DNA from 2 places in the Mycobacterium sp. NGS15 genome. Region 2 is predicted to be linked to the other one. Evidence: riboswitches for the same ligand, from Rfam matches in the RefSeq annotation. Region 2 holds a riboswitch; the other holds the start of a gene.
The links. A riboswitch is a leader RNA that binds a small molecule or an ion and turns the genes downstream of it on or off. The one in region 2 is predicted to bind S-adenosylmethionine.

Region 1 (7,510 bases), on a different contig from region 2:
ATGGGGGTGCGCTGAAAGACGGTGAGATGGCCGACCTCGGGGGCGATCTCCGGAACCAGCTGCAGTGAGGTGGCGCCGGTGCCGATGACCGCCACTCGTTTTCCGGCCAGCTGAATATCCTTATCCCACAACGCGGTGTGCATCAGTACCCCCCGATAGGAGTCGATACCGTCTATCTCGGGCAGCTTGGGTTGCTCGAGGCCACCCGTCGCGGCGATCACGTGCCGAGCCGTGATGACGCTGTCGTCATCCAGAGTAAGAGCCCACATGTTATGCGCCTCATCAAATTCCTGGCGCACCACGCGGGCGTTGAACCGGATCTTGCGGCGCAGTTCATGCTTGTCCACGAGTTCGTTGGCGTATCCCTCAAGCTCGTCACCGGGCGTGAAGAACTTGGACCAGGTGGTCTTCTGGTCGTAAGAAAAGCTGTAGATAAAGGTGGGGATGTCCACGGCAACCCCCGGGTACTTGTTGGCATGCCAGGTGCCTCCGGCAGCGCCCCACTTCTCCAGGATGACGAAGTCGTGGACACCCCTTTTGGTCAGCTCAATACCCGCACCAATGCCACCGAAGCCCGCCCCGATGATCACGACCTCATGGTCGGGAACAGCCCGTTCCCGACCGTTGATCTCACTACCCCGCACACGTGTACTAGTCATTCGACGTCCTTGTCAGTCCGACCCTGTGATGTGTCGAACTGAAAGTATCACGTATTACAAGTAACGAATACTGTGTCGGCGCCTAGACCACCAGGAAATCCGGGAGCGGCCTTTTGTCGTCAACCGGCCCGACTTGCCCGTCACGCTCGGTATAGGTCAGCGCCGGCCCATGGTGGACGAGCTCACCGATGGCATCGACGAGGCGCGTGATGTCACTCGCGGTGGTGCCCAGCCCGATACTTGCGCGCAACGCGCCCCCTGGCCTGCCCAGCCTGGCCAGCAGCGGATGCGCGCAGAATCTGCCGTCCCGCAGCCCGATTCCGTGTTCGGCCGACAGATAGGCCGCGGCGACCGACGGTGCGTATCCGGCGACAGTGAAGGAAACAATGCCCAGTACGTCACGGCCACTGTTCCAAATGCGCAGGGTGTCAACACCTTCGATCGCGGCGAGCCCGTCCCGAAGTTGGGCGGTGAGCGCATCCTCGACGTGGCCTATATCCCCCAGCGCGGCCAACGCCTCGCACGCAGCCGCCACGGCGGCGACGCCGACCACATTGGGCGTGCCCGCCTCATGCCGCTGCGGTCCCACGAGCCACTCGGCCCTGTCGATACCAACATTGTGAACCGCCCCGCCACCCGCAAGATAAGGCCTCGCGGTGTCGAGCCAGTCACTGTGCCCCACAAGGACTCCGGCACCAAACGGCGCATACAGCTTGTGCCCGGAGAACGCGAGGTAGTCGATTCCGGTTGCCACCAGGTCGATTCGGCGGTGCGGAACCAGCTGCGCCCCGTCGACGGCGATCCTCGCTCCGTACCGGTGTGCGACGGCCGCGAGTTCGGCCAACGGCAGCACCTCGCCGGTGACATTCGAAGCGCCGGTGACGGCCAGCAGTGCGGCGGGCCGCCGGGCGAGCTCGTCGGCCAAGGCGATGACGGTGTCTGCAACGGTCGCTCGATGCCTTACCACCCGGGCGTCATATCGCTGCCAGGTCAACAGGTTTGCGTGGTGCTCGATATCGAGAACCACCACCTCACCCGGCACCGCCGAGGCGAGCAGATTCAACGAGTCGGTGGTGTTACGGGTAAAGATCACGTGGTGGTCGGCGGCGGCCCCGACGAAGCGTCCCACCGTCTCACGGGCGCCCTCGTAGAGAGTCGTGCACACGCGTGAGGCGTATCCGGCGCCACGATGCACACTGGCGTAGTAGGGCAGCAGTTCGGTGACGCGGTCCGCGACGTCGCAGAGTGCGGGCGCACTGGCGGCATAGTCAAAATTGGCGTAACGGATCCAGCCACCTTGGGCCAGTGGAACTTTGATATCGGCTCCCACAACACGCGCAGCCGGTTGCTCGGACCCAGAAGGTTCGGATGCTGAAGGTTTGGATACTGACATGTGACATCCCATCTCACCGGACCCGCCCGGCGAGTCCACGCTTGCCGCGCCCGGTTGAGCGCGGCCAGGTCGTCACCTGGAGCACCCCGCCGTGGATGAGCCGCCTGCGTGAAGACAAACGGCATGGAGGAGGGTTGCCGACCAGCTAGCCAGGGCTTATCGCTGGTACTCATGACCTGTGCGCAGTCTGCTCGCCGTTCGCAGCCACCGTCAAGCGCATTACGCAGGGTGATTTCAAATCCCGCCGTGTCAGCTCGTGAATCCAGCTCGATTTTCCGATCCCCGCGCCATAGGGCAGACTGACTAGCGGAGGGGAGTATTCCTTCGCTGCGGTGTCGTCATCACATCGGCCATTGTCGGACCGGTCGGTGCCGCAGGCCGGTCACCTGCCGGCGGAAGAGACCTCCGGCGTTTTGGCGACCGGAGGTTATTTCATGCAGGTATCCCAGCTCGAATGGATCATCACGCTGGCCGTCACGGTCGCGATCTTGTTGGTCGACGTCGTGGTGATCGGCAGGCGGCCCCATGAACCCTCCGTCCGCGAAACTGCCACCGCCCTCAGCGTCTACATAGGGCTCGCGGTGGCATTCGGCCTCTGGGTGTGGTTCTTCCACGGCAGCCAGTTCGGGCTGGAGTTCTTCGCGGGCTGGCTCACCGAATACAGCCTCTCGGTGGACAATCTGTTCATTTTCCTGATCATCATGGCCAGCTTCAAAGTGCCCCGGGTTTATCAGCAAGAGGCGCTGTTGATCGGCATCATCCTGGCGCTGATCTTCCGCGGCATCTTCATTGCCCTGGGCGCGGTGGCCATCAACCAGTTCTCCTGGATCTTCTATCTGTTCGGCGCGTTCCTGGTGTACACCGCCGTCAACCTGGCGCGCGACACCGAGCATGACGACGACGCCGACAACGCCGTGGTGCAGTTCGCCCGCAAGCACCTGCGGACGACCGACACGTGGGACGGCCTGCGCCTGTGGGTCCGGGATAACAGTGCGAACGGCGCCAGACTCATCACGCCGATGTTCCTGGTGATCGTCGCCCTGGGCACCACCGATCTTCTCTTCGCGCTCGACTCGATCCCCGCGATCTACGGGCTCACCAAAGAGCCCTACCTGGTGTTCACCGCCAACGTGTTCGCCCTCATGGGTCTGCGCCAGCTGTACTTCCTGCTCGGCGACATGCTCAAGCGACTGGTGTACCTGTCGCAGGGGCTGGCGTTCATCCTGTTCTTCATCGGCGTCAAGCTGATCCTGCATGCGCTGCACGAGAACGAGCTTCCCTTCATCAACGGCGGCGAGCCGGTGCATGTGCCCGAGATCCCCACGTTGGCAAGTCTTGCGGTGATCGTCGTGACGCTGCTCATCACCACCGTCGCCAGCCTGTACAAGACCAGGCGGACGGCGAAAGAGGGCTAGGGCTCCACGCCCGAAGGAATCGGCTGGCGGACCGCCGTGGCAAACTTGGCGGCCATGGGGTGACCGTGCCCAGCGGACCACTTCCGCGCGGCGACGAGCTCAGCCGCACCCGGACCGATAGGCTCGCTGCGGTACCCCTCCAGGCTCACAAAACCGACGCGGAACTAACGAGGAGCAGCGTGACCGGCCCCGACGAGTCACCCATGAGCCGCGCGCGCGAAGAGGCCCCCCAGCCCGCCGCTCATGACACCCCGGCCCACCCGGTGCCCCCGCAGTACCTGCTCGGCAGGTCAGCCCCTCCGGCCCGGACCCTGATAGACATCCTCTACTCCACCGCCGCGGAGCACCCCGACGCGCCCGCCATCGACGACGGCACCATCCAGCTCACGTACTCCGAGCTCATCGTCGACGTCGAGGCGAGTGTCGAGTGGCTTGGCACCCGGGGAATCGGGCGCGGTGATCGCGTCGGCATCCGGATGCCCTCGGGCAGCTACTCGCTTTATGTGGCGATCCTGGCGACCCTGGCCGCGGGAGCCGCGTACGTTCCCGTCGACGCCGACGATCCCGAGGAACGCGCGGCGCTGGTATTCGGCGAGGCGCAGGTGGCCGCCGTGATCACCCCCGGCGGCCTGGTTCGTGGACCCGGTTCCTCGCGTGGCTGGCGCGCCACCAAACCCACACCACGCGACGACGCCTGGATCATCTTCACCTCGGGTTCCACCGGCACTCCTAAGGGCGTGGCGGTGACGCATCGCAACGCGGCCGCCTTTGTCGACGCCGAAGCACAGATGTTCTTGCAGGACAATCCGATTGGTCCAGATGACCGAGTGCTCGCCGGACTCTCTGTGGCCTTCGACGCCTCGTGCGAAGAGATGTGGCTCGCGTGGCGCTACGGTGCGTGTCTGGTACCCGCGCCGCGATCCCTGGTGCGCAGCGGCATGGATCTGGGGCCGTGGCTGGTATCTCGCGATGTCACCGTGGTGTCGACGGTGCCCACCCTGGCCGCATTGTGGCCGGCGGAAGCGCTGGAGGCGGTGCGGCTCCTGATTTTCGGCGGCGAGGCCTGCCCGCCGGATCTGGCCGAACGGCTCGCCACCGGGGAAGACGGTGCCGCCCGCGAGGTGTGGAATACCTACGGACCCACCGAGGCGACCGTGGTCGCATGCGCGGCACGACTCGACGGGATCAGCCCCGTCAGCATCGGGTTGCCCCTTCCGGGTTGGGATCTGGCAGTCGTGGATGCGCAGGGCAACCAGGTCGGTTACGGCGAGATCGGCGAACTGGTCATCGGCGGCGTCGGGCTGGCCAAGTACCTCGATCCCGAAAAGGACGCCGAAAAGTACGCTCCTTTAAATACTTTGGGATGGTCACGGGCCTACCGCAGCGGTGACCTGGTGCGCCTGGAACCCGACGGGTTGTACTTCCAGGGCCGCGCCGACGACCAGGTGAAGGTCGGCGGCCGGCGCATCGAACTCGGCGAGGTGGATGCGGCGCTGGTCAACCTGCCCGGTGTGAGTGGGGGTGCGGCCGCGGTGCGCAAGACCGCCAGCGGCACCCCGTTACTGGTCGGCTACATCGCCAGTGCCGACCCCAACTTCGACATCGCCGCGGCCCGTGCGAGCCTGGCCGAGTCGCTACCGGCCGCGCTGGTGCCGCGATTAGTCAAGCTTGACGAACTGCCCACGCGCACATCGGGAAAGGTCGATCGCAACGCACTGCCGTGGCCGCCACCTGGAACGAATGCCGACGAGGATGCCACTGAACTGGGCGGCACCATGGGCTGGCTCGCCGGATTGTGGCGCGACATCCTGGCGGCCGCGGTCGACGGGCCCGAGGCCGACTTCTTCGCTCTCGGCGGCGGATCACTCTCCGCCGCGCAGCTGGTCGCGGCATTGCGGCAGCGCTACCCGCAGGTGACCGTCGCGAACCTGTACGACCAGCCACGGCTCGGATCGCTGGCCACCTATCTGGACGAGCTGGCGCCTCCTATCGAGGTCGAACCCCGGATCGTGAAGCCGGTACCGCGGCTGGCCGAGCTGGCGCAGTTGGTGGCGACAGTTCCGTTGACCACCCTCACGGGCCTGCAATGGGCTACCTGGCTCGCTCTGGCCAACAACGTGTTCGCAATATTCAGCAATGTGCCATGGCTGGTCACGGTCAACTGGTGGGTATTGCTGGCGGCCTTCGTCCTCTTCATCACACCACTGGGCCGCATGAGCATCACCGTCATCGGCGCGCGGCTACTGCTGTCCGGGGTCAAACCCGGGATATACGAACGTGGCGGAAGTGTGCACCTCCGAGTGTGGATCGCCGACCGGCTCGCCACTGCCAGCGGCGCCGAGAACCTTTCCGGCGCACCATGGATGGTGTATTACGCCAGGGCGTTGGGTGCACGTGTAGGTAACGGTGTCGACCTGCATTCCTCGCCGCCGGTAACGGGCTGGCTCGAGCTCGGCGACCGCAGTTCCATCGAACCCGAAGTCGATCTGTCCGGGCATTGGGTTGACGGCGACAAGTTCCATCTCGGCCCCATCGTCGTCGGCGACGACGCCACCGTCGGGGCCCGCACCACCCTGTTACCGGGAGCGGTCATCGGCAAGAACGCAGATGTCGCACCGGCTTCCGGCGTTATCGGCAAAGTCAAGAACGGCCAGTACTGGAAGGGCTCACCGGCCGTGAAGTCTGGCAAGGCCCGGCATCCGTGGCCGGATTACCGTCCGCCCCGAGCTGGGCAATGGGTGCCGATCTACGGGGTGACATCGATCCTGCTGGGCGGACTGCCCTTGTTCGCACTGGCGGCGGGACTCGGCGTGGTGGCCTTTGGCATCAGGAACACGGCGACGGTTTGTGAAGCCGTGGTGCCCGCGCTCATGTGGACACCCGGCGCGGCACTGGTCAGCGTGATCGTGTACGCCACCATCACCGTGGTACTGGTGCGGCTAATGTCGATCGGTGTGCACGAGGGGTATCACCCCGTCCGTAGCCGACAGGGATGGCAGCTGTGGGCCACAGAACGCCTGATGGATGCCGCCCGTAACTATTTGTTCCCCATCTACGCCAGCCAACTGACTCCATGGTGGCTGCGCATCCTGGGCGCGAAAATCGGTAAAGACACCGAGATTTCGACAGCACTGCTGATACCGAAGTTCACCGAGGTCGACGACGGCGCATTCCTTGCCGACGACACCATGGTTGCGTCCTATGAGTTGGGCGGCGGTTGGATTCACATTGCCAAGGCCCGAATAGGCAAGCGCGCATTCCTGGGGAACTCGGGGATTACCCAGCCGGGCCGCAAGGTGCCCAATGACGCGCTGGTCGCCGTCCTCTCGGCGACTCCGCACAAGGCCAAGTCGGGTTCGTCGTGGATCGGTAGCCCACCGAAGCGCCTTCGGCGCAAGGCTGATGGCGCCGATTCCGCGCTGACATTCGAGCCCCCATTCCGGCTCAAGGTCATGCGGGGGATCGTGGAGACATGCCGCATCATCCCGATAATCGTCACGTTCGGGATCGGGGTCGGGGTACTTCTGGCTTTGCAGACGATCGCCATTCGGTCCAATTTCTGGGCGGCCGGCGCACTCAGTGGCGTGGTGCTACTGATCGCCGGCGCCGTGGCCGGCGTGGTGAGCGTCGTGGCCAAGTGGGTGGTGGTCGGGCGCACCAAGGCCGTGGAGAAGCCGCTCTGGTCCTCGTTCGTCTGGCGCAATGAGGTCGCCGATACCTTCGTGGAAACCGTTGCCGCCGTGTGGTTCGCACGCGCCGCATCGGGAACGGCGATGCAGAACTGGTGGCTGCGGGGTCTGGGCGCGAAGATCGGCCGCGGAGTGTGGTGCGAGACGTATTGGCTACCCGAGGCCGATCTGGTGACCCTGGGCACGGGCGCGACCGTGAACCGTGGCTGCGTGGTGCAAACACACCTGTTCCACGACCGGATCATGCGCATGGACACCGTGACCCTCGGTGAGGGTGCCACCCTCGGACCACATTGTGTCGCGCTCCCCGCCGCCGAACTGGGGGCCGGCGCTACGGTCGGCCCCGCCTCCCTG
Region 2 (7,510 bases):
TCGGAGAAGGCCACCCAGTCGTGCGGAACGGTGACGTAGATGCCCAGCTCGGGGATGAACTGGCGGGTGTGCCGTTCGGTGGGCGTGCTACCGGTGGTGGATGCGGACTCATTCTTGGTGTCCGAAGACGACCCGTTGGATCCACACCCGGCGAGAGCCGGGATCAGGAATGTGGTGGTGACAAAGAGAGCTGCCAGCAGGCGGCGATCCGTACGCACGGGTACACCGTAGCGGCACCGGGCGTGTTCGTCTCTGTGAACTGGGGCACCCGATCCGGGGGTGCTCTTATTGGTTCAGGTTCGCCCGGATGCTCACGGTGACATAGGGCAGTGCCAGGCCCGTCGACTGTGCGAGCGCCGGGTGGGTGGCCAGTAGCTCGCGTACCTGCTGCAGCGTCTTCTTCCGGGCGGCCTCAGGGGCGGTGATGCAGTAGCTGCGCGAGGCAACCATGTCCAGAAGTGCTTGCGGGGTAAGGTAGCTCGTCCACTCGACCTGGTGTCGCTCTTGTCCGGTGAACGGAGCGGGGAGTGCGCCGACGTCTGCCGAATCCGCCGCGTTCTCATGGCCGATGATGTGCCCCAAATCGGAGACCCATCCCAGACGTTCATCGCGCACATTCCACACCAGCCCCAGCCGTCCGCCGGGACGCAGCACGCGAGCGACTTCGGGAATAGCGCGCTCGGGATCCACCCAGTGCCAGGCCTGCGCCACCAGCACGGCATCCACGCTGTTGTCCGGCAGCGGAATCTCCTCGGCGGACCCCAATAGTGCCGGGGTATCGGGGAGCGAGTTACTCAGCACCTCAAGCATTTCCGCGAGCGGATCCACCGCGACCACGTTGAGTCCGCGCTCCACCAGGCGGGTGGTCAGCTTCCCGGTGCCTGCGCCCAGATCCAGGACATCGTGTGCTCCGGTCGGTAGCAGCCAGTCGATGGCCTCGGGTGGGTAAGAAGGACGGCCCCGCTCGTAGGCCGCAGCCTGGGAACCGAACGAAAGCGATGGCTCTGCTTGTGCGTCCGGCATTCGCGCTCCTCGGGTTCCGTTTACGAAGCCTGTGTTGACTTGGCCAGGGCGAGGGTTTCCCGCACCAGCTCGCTCACCGCGTCGAACTCGATGAGGAACGCGTCGTGACCGTGTACCGATTCGACCACCCGCAAGCCGGTACAACCGGGCAGCAGGTCTGCTAATTCCTCCTGCAGCCGTAGCGGGTACAGACGGTCGGACGTGATGCCGCCGACGACGACGGGGACCGGGCAGCCGCGCAGCGCCTTTTCGACACCACCACGGCTCCGGCCGACGTCGTGACGGTTGAGCGCCTCGGTCAGGATGACGTAGCTGCCGGCGTCAAAGCGCCGAACGAACTTGTCGCCCTGATGTTCCAGGTAGCTTTGCACCGCGTAGCGGCCGCCGGCCCATGGATCCTCGGGCCCATCCGGGCCGACCTGGGGATCGTTGCCGAACCGGGTGTCCAGCTCGACCTCGCCGCGGTAGGTCAGATGAGCGATGCGCCGAGCGAGGTTCAGCCCCTTCTCGGGGCTGCGGCCGCTGCCGTAGTAGTCGCCGCCCTGCCAGTCGGGATCGGCCTGGATGGCGGCGATCTGCGTGTTCTGGGTGCCGATCTGATCGCCGGTGGCGCGCGCGCCGACTGCCAGCACCAGTGCGGCACGCACCGAATCTGGTTGCATCACAGCCCATTCCAGTGCGCGCGCACCACCCATCGAACCGCCGACGACGGCGGCGACCTCGGTGACGCCGAATTGTGCGAGTGCGGCGATGTCGGCATTCACCTGGTCACGCACCGATACCCCGGGGAATCGTGAGCCCCAGGGCTTTCCGTCGCCGGCAAGGGAAGTCGGGCCAGTTGTACCCCGGCAGCCGCCCAGTACGTTGGTGGCGATTGCACACCACTGGTCGGTGTCGATCGCTGCGCCCGGACCAATGATTCCTTCCCACCAGCCGCCGGTGACGTGGCCGGGACCGGCGGCTCCGATCACGTGTGAGTCGGCGGTGAGTGCATGGCAGACGAAGACGACGTTATCGCGGCGCGGTGAGAGCTGCCCCCAGCTCTGTACCGCCACGGTCACGTCATCGATGGCAGCGCCACTCTCCAGGGTGATCGAACCTATTGGTACATAGGCGATCTCATCACCCTGAGGGAGGGCGATGTGGGATGCGGGAAGCTGCTGATCTGCGGATGAACCGCTTGCGCGAAGGTCGTCGGTCAAGGTCACGATGATGCCACCGCCGCGGGCTGTTTGAGTCGCTGTACTGCGGCGAATCCGGCGTCCAGATCGGCCAGGATGTCGTCGATGCCCTCGATGCCGACCGACAGGCGGACCAGTCCCGGCGTAACACCGGAGGCCACCTGTTCGGCGGGCGAAAGCTGTGCGTGCGTCGTCGTCGCGGGGTGGATGACGAGCGACCGCACGTCGCCGATGTTGGCGACCTGGCTGTGCAAGGTCAGCGAATCGATGAAGGTGGTCGCCGCCTCGACTCCGCCGTCCAGCTCGAAGGCGAGTACAGCGCCGGCACCCTTGGGGGCCAGTTCTTTCGCGCGTTCATGCCAAGGGGAGGTGGGCAGCCCGGCGTAGTTGACGTAGGTGACCCCCGGCTGGGCGACGAGGTGATGAGCGACGCGTTCCGCGTTTTCTACATGGCGCTGCACGCGCAGGCTCAACGTTTCCAGTCCCTGTGCGATGAGGAACGCGTTGAACGGCGAGATGGCGGGGCCGAGGTCGCGCAGCAGCTGCACACGCGCCTTGAGTGCATAAGCCGGTGCACCCAGGTCGGCGAACACCACGCCGTGGTAGCTCGGGTCGGGCGTGGTGAATCCGGGGTGGCGGCCCTGCGTCCAATCGAAGGTGCCGCCGTCGATGATCACGCCGCCGATCGCATTGCCGTGCCCGCCAAGGTATTTGGTAGCCGAATGCACCACAACGTCGGCGCCGTGTGCCAGCGGCTGAATCAGATACGGCGTGGCGACGGTGTTGTCGACGATGAGGGGGACGCCCGCTGCGTGCGCGATCTCCGAAAGGCCGGGAATATCGAGAATATCGTTCTGCGGGTTGGAGATCGACTCGGCGAAGATTGCCTTGGTCTGCGGGTTGATAGCGCGGCGCCAGGACTCCAGATCGTCGGGATCCTCGACGAAGGTGGTCGATATGCCCAGGCGCGGCAACGTGTAGTGCAGCAAGTTGTAGGTGCCGCCGTATAGGCGCGGGCTGGACACGATGTTGTCGCCGGCCTGTGCGATGTTGACGATGGCCAGCGTCGCGGCCGCCTGCCCGGAAGCCAGCAGTAACGCCGCCACGCCGCCCTCGAGGGCGGCGATGCGCTGCTCCACGACATTCTGGGTCGGGTTACCGATGCGCGTGTAGATGTTGCCCTCTTCGGACAGACCGAACAGTGCCGCCGCGTGTGCGGTGTCGTCGAAGACGTAGGACGTGGTCTGGTAGATCGGCAGAGCCCGGGCGTTGGTCGCCGTGTCGGGGGACTGGCCCGCGTGGATCTGCTTGGTCTCAAATGCCCACTGGGCGGTGGGATCGATATCGGTCATGGAAACCTCCTGGGTGGTCGGTGCGGGGCTGGCGGTCTAGGGCATGCGACAGCGACAACAACGACAACAGGAGTGCAGGGATTCACCCCCGGGTGACGGATATTTCATCGGGCCAACCTGTCTTCTCGGGGCCCGCCATCGGACCCGCGCTTGCCGTGTGGCCGACTGTCCTTCCATAACCCAGTCGGCTACTCAACCTGGTCATCACCCGGGGCACCCCACCGCGGTTGGAGGGTTGCCGACCAGCGAGCCGGGGCTTGACGCTGGTGCTCATGACCAGTTGGAAGCGTATCTCAAGTCACCGAATGGTTGCCACCAGGTATGCAACGCGCGACTCGACGGTGTCGGGCGGCCGAGATGGGAGCGCGATCACAGGCCGTCCGGCCGCCTAGGCTCGGAGGGACGTGATACTGAATAGGGCATCCGCGCGACCCGCGGATGCCAGATCTACCTCAGATTCTGACCGACCAACGACGCCGGGAGTGACCGTGAGTGCGCAGCAGCCGACCATCATCTACACGCTGACAGACGAGGCGCCGCTGCTCGCGACGTACTCCTTCTTACCGATCATCCGGGCCTTCGCCGGGCCCGCCGGTATCGACGTTCAAACCAGCGATATCTCTGTTGCCTCGCGCATCCTCTCCGAGTTCGCCGACTACCTGCCCGAAGACCAGCGGGTTCCGGACAATCTGGCCGAGCTGGGCCGTCTGACGCAGTTGCCGGAGACGAACATCATCAAGCTGCCGAATGTCAGTGCATCGGTGCCTCAGCTCTTGGCCGCCATCAAGGAACTGCAGGGCAAGGGCTACAAGCTGCCCGACTACCCCGGGGACGCGAAGAGCGACGAAGAGAAGGACATCGTGGCGCGGTACACCAAGTGTCTCGGCAGCGCGGTGAACCCGGTTCTGCGCGAAGGCAACTCGGACCGTCGCGCGCCGCGTGCGGTGAAGGAGTACGCACGCAAGCACCCGCACAGCATGGGTCAGTGGTCGCAGGCGTCGCGCACCCACGTCGCGACGATGAAGGAAGGCGACTTCTACCACGGTGAGAAGTCGCTGACCCTGGATCGCGCCCGCAAGGTGAAGATGGTCCTGACGACCGCCGGTGGCGAAGCCGTCGTGCTCAAGTCCGAGGTGACGCTGGGTGAGGGCGACATCATCGACAGCATGTTCATGAGCAAGAAGGCGCTGTGCGACTTCTACGAGGAGCAGATCGAGGATGCATACAAGACCGGTGTGATGCTCTCCCTGCACGTCAAGGCCACCATGATGCGGGTCAGCCACCCCATTGTCTTCGGACACGCGGTGAAGATCTTCTACAAGGAGGCCTTCGCCAAGCACCAGGAGCTGTTCGATGAGCTGGGCGTGAACGTCAACAACGGCATGTCCGACCTCTACAGCAAGATCGAGGCGCTGCCCGCCTCGCAGCACGAGGAGATCATCCGCGACCTGCATGCCTGCCACGAGCACCGCCCCGAGCTGGCCATGGTGGATTCGGCCAAGGGCATCTCGAACTTCCACTCGCCCAGCGACGTGATCGTGGACGCGTCGATGCCCGCCATGATCCGGGCCGGCGGAAAGATGTACGGCGCGGACGGCAAGCTCAAGGACACCAAGGCCGTCAACCCCGAGTCGACTTTCTCCCGGATTTACCAGGAGATGATCAACTTCTGCAAGACCCACGGCCAGTTCGACCCGACCACCATGGGCACCGTGCCCAACGTCGGTCTCATGGCGCAGAAGGCCGAGGAGTACGGCAGCCACGACAAGACGTTCGAGATCACCGAGGCCGGTGTCGCCGACATCGTCGACATCGACACCGGCGAGGTGTTGCTGAGCCAGAACGTGGAGGCCGGAGACATCTGGCGCATGCCGGTCGTCACCGATGCCGCGATCCAGGACTGGGTGAAGCTGGCCGTCACGCGCGCGCGGGAATCCGGCATGACGGTGGTGTTCTGGCTGGACACCGAGCGTCCGCACGAGAACGAGCTGCGCAAGAAGGTCAAGACCTACCTCAAGGATCACGACACCGAGGGTCTCGAGATCCAGATCATGCCGCAGGTATGGGCGATTCGGTACACCATGGAGCGGGTGATCCGTGGGCTGGACACGATCTCGGCGACCGGCAACATCCTGCGCGACTACCTCACCGATCTGTTCCCGATTCTGGAACTGGGCACCAGCGCCAAGATGCTCTCCATCGTGCCGCTGATGGCCGGTGGCGGGCTGTACGAGACCGGTGCCGGTGGTTCGGCGCCCAAGCACGTCAGCCAGCTGGTCGAGGAGAACCACCTGCGATGGGATTCACTCGGCGAGTTCCTGGCGCTGGCCGTGAGCCTGGAGGACCTGGGTATCAAGACCGGGAACCCGCGGGCCAAGATCCTGGCCACCACGCTGGATGCCGCAACCGGGAAGCTGTTGGAGAACGACAAGAGCCCGTCGCGTAAGGCAGGCGAGCTCGATAACCGTGGCAGCCAGTTCTATCTGGCCCTGTACTGGGCGTCCGAGCTCGCCGCGCAGACCGAGGATCCGGAGCTGGCCGAGTTGTTCGCGCCGCTGGCCAAGCGATTGGTCGAGAACGAGGACGCGATCGTGGCCGAACTTGCCGCGGTGCAGGGCAGTCCGGCCGATATCGGTGGTTACTACCAGCCGGACACCGAGAAGATCAACGCGGTGATGCGGCCGAGCCAGACCTTCAACACCGCCCTGGCCTCCGTCGAGGTGTAGTTCTACGCCTCGAGTGTGGAACCTGGGCGGCGAATCAGCCGAATCCCCCGCCCAGGTTCACGCCCGGCGACATGCCTATCCGACGTCGGAGGCAGCGCTGCGCTTGGCGGCCACCAGCGGGTCGATCAGGTCGGTGATGACCTCGGTGACCTGACCGGGCGCCTCGAGCATGGGCACGTGCCCCATGCCCGCCAGGGTGATCCGTCGTGCATCGGCGGGCAGGCCCTGAGAGATGAGCTTCCCGAAACGGCCCGGGGGCACGATCTCGTCCTTCTCACACAGCACCAGCTGTGCCGGTACCGAGATGGTGTTCAGGTTCTGCAGGCCCGGCGCCGGCAGGATGGACGTCAGCGACGCGAAGTAGGCCGGGCAGTGCGTGATGTCCTCGAAGATGCTGTGGAAGTCCGGCAGGCTCAGCGCCTCGGTCTCTCCACACAGGGTGCGAGCGGTGGCGAACTTGACGAACGGCAGGCCCGCGGCGCGGCGGCCCAACAGCCGGGAGAACGCCAGCCAGGGGAGCATGGCCGCGAACTTCACCACGATCTCCGCCTTCAGAGGCGAGTACTTTGTCCAGCCACCTGCCGGCGCGATGGCCGTGACACTGCGGGCGCGGCCACGCAATGCCAGACCCAGGGCGATCCAGCCACCCAGCGAGTTGCCCACCAGATGCGCTGTTTCCCAGCCTTTCTGGTCCATGATCTGTTCGACCTGATCCAGGTACACGTCGACCGAGCGCTGCGACAACGGAGGTAGCGGGGGCATCGGTCCGCCGCCGTTGTGTCCGGGGTAGGTGGGTGCGAACACCTCATACCCGGCATCGGCGAGCTGCTCGGCCACGGTCTCCCACACCGACTGCGACAGCATGAACGGATGCAGCAGCAGGACCGGCTCGCCCTCACCCATCTCGATGGGCGCCCGCCTGCTCGACGGCTTCGACAAAATGGCTTCCAGCATGCGGGTCCTCCTAGTGCGCCAACGTCTGCGTTGACATTACTGTCTATTGCGTCAAACTACCGTGTCCGGTGGTGCTCATCACGGTTGGTTGTTCTTCGCCCCAGCGGCTCATCAGGGTTGGTTGTTCTTCGCCCCAGCGGCTCATCACTGTCAGACCACTCGACTATCGTCGGCGACCGATGATCACCGTCACCACCATCAACGTCAATGGCATTCGTGCCGCAGTCAAGGAGCGATCCGCGGAGAACCGGGGGCTGCTGCCCTGGCTGGAGCA

Region 1: another riboswitch for S-adenosylmethionine. It lies ahead of AC5Y5C_RS06300 (aminotransferase class V-fold PLP-dependent enzyme); the one in region 2 lies ahead of AC5Y5C_RS12355 (bifunctional o-acetylhomoserine/o-acetylserine sulfhydrylase).

What each region holds. Positions count from the first base shown of each region.
Region 1 is NZ_JCALEF010000002.1:407,543-415,052, reverse strand. It holds gene AC5Y5C_RS06305 (flavin-containing monooxygenase) at 1-659, opposite strand, end outside; gene AC5Y5C_RS06300 (aminotransferase class V-fold PLP-dependent enzyme) at 742-2,052, opposite strand; SAM riboswitch class IV at 2,085-2,229, opposite strand; gene AC5Y5C_RS06295 (TerC family protein) at 2,487-3,467, shown strand; gene AC5Y5C_RS06290 (Pls/PosA family non-ribosomal peptide synthetase) at 3,647-7,510, shown strand, end outside.
Region 2 is NZ_JCALEF010000004.1:259,319-266,828, reverse strand. It holds gene AC5Y5C_RS12370 (hypothetical protein) at 1-218, opposite strand, end outside; gene AC5Y5C_RS12365 (class I SAM-dependent methyltransferase) at 286-1,023, opposite strand; gene metX (homoserine O-acetyltransferase MetX) at 1,044-2,165, opposite strand; gene AC5Y5C_RS12355 (bifunctional o-acetylhomoserine/o-acetylserine sulfhydrylase) at 2,228-3,556, opposite strand; SAM riboswitch class IV at 3,698-3,834, opposite strand; gene AC5Y5C_RS12350 (NADP-dependent isocitrate dehydrogenase) at 4,045-6,282, shown strand; gene ephH (epoxide hydrolase EphH) at 6,358-7,236, opposite strand; gene AC5Y5C_RS12340 (exodeoxyribonuclease III) at 7,416-7,510, shown strand, end outside.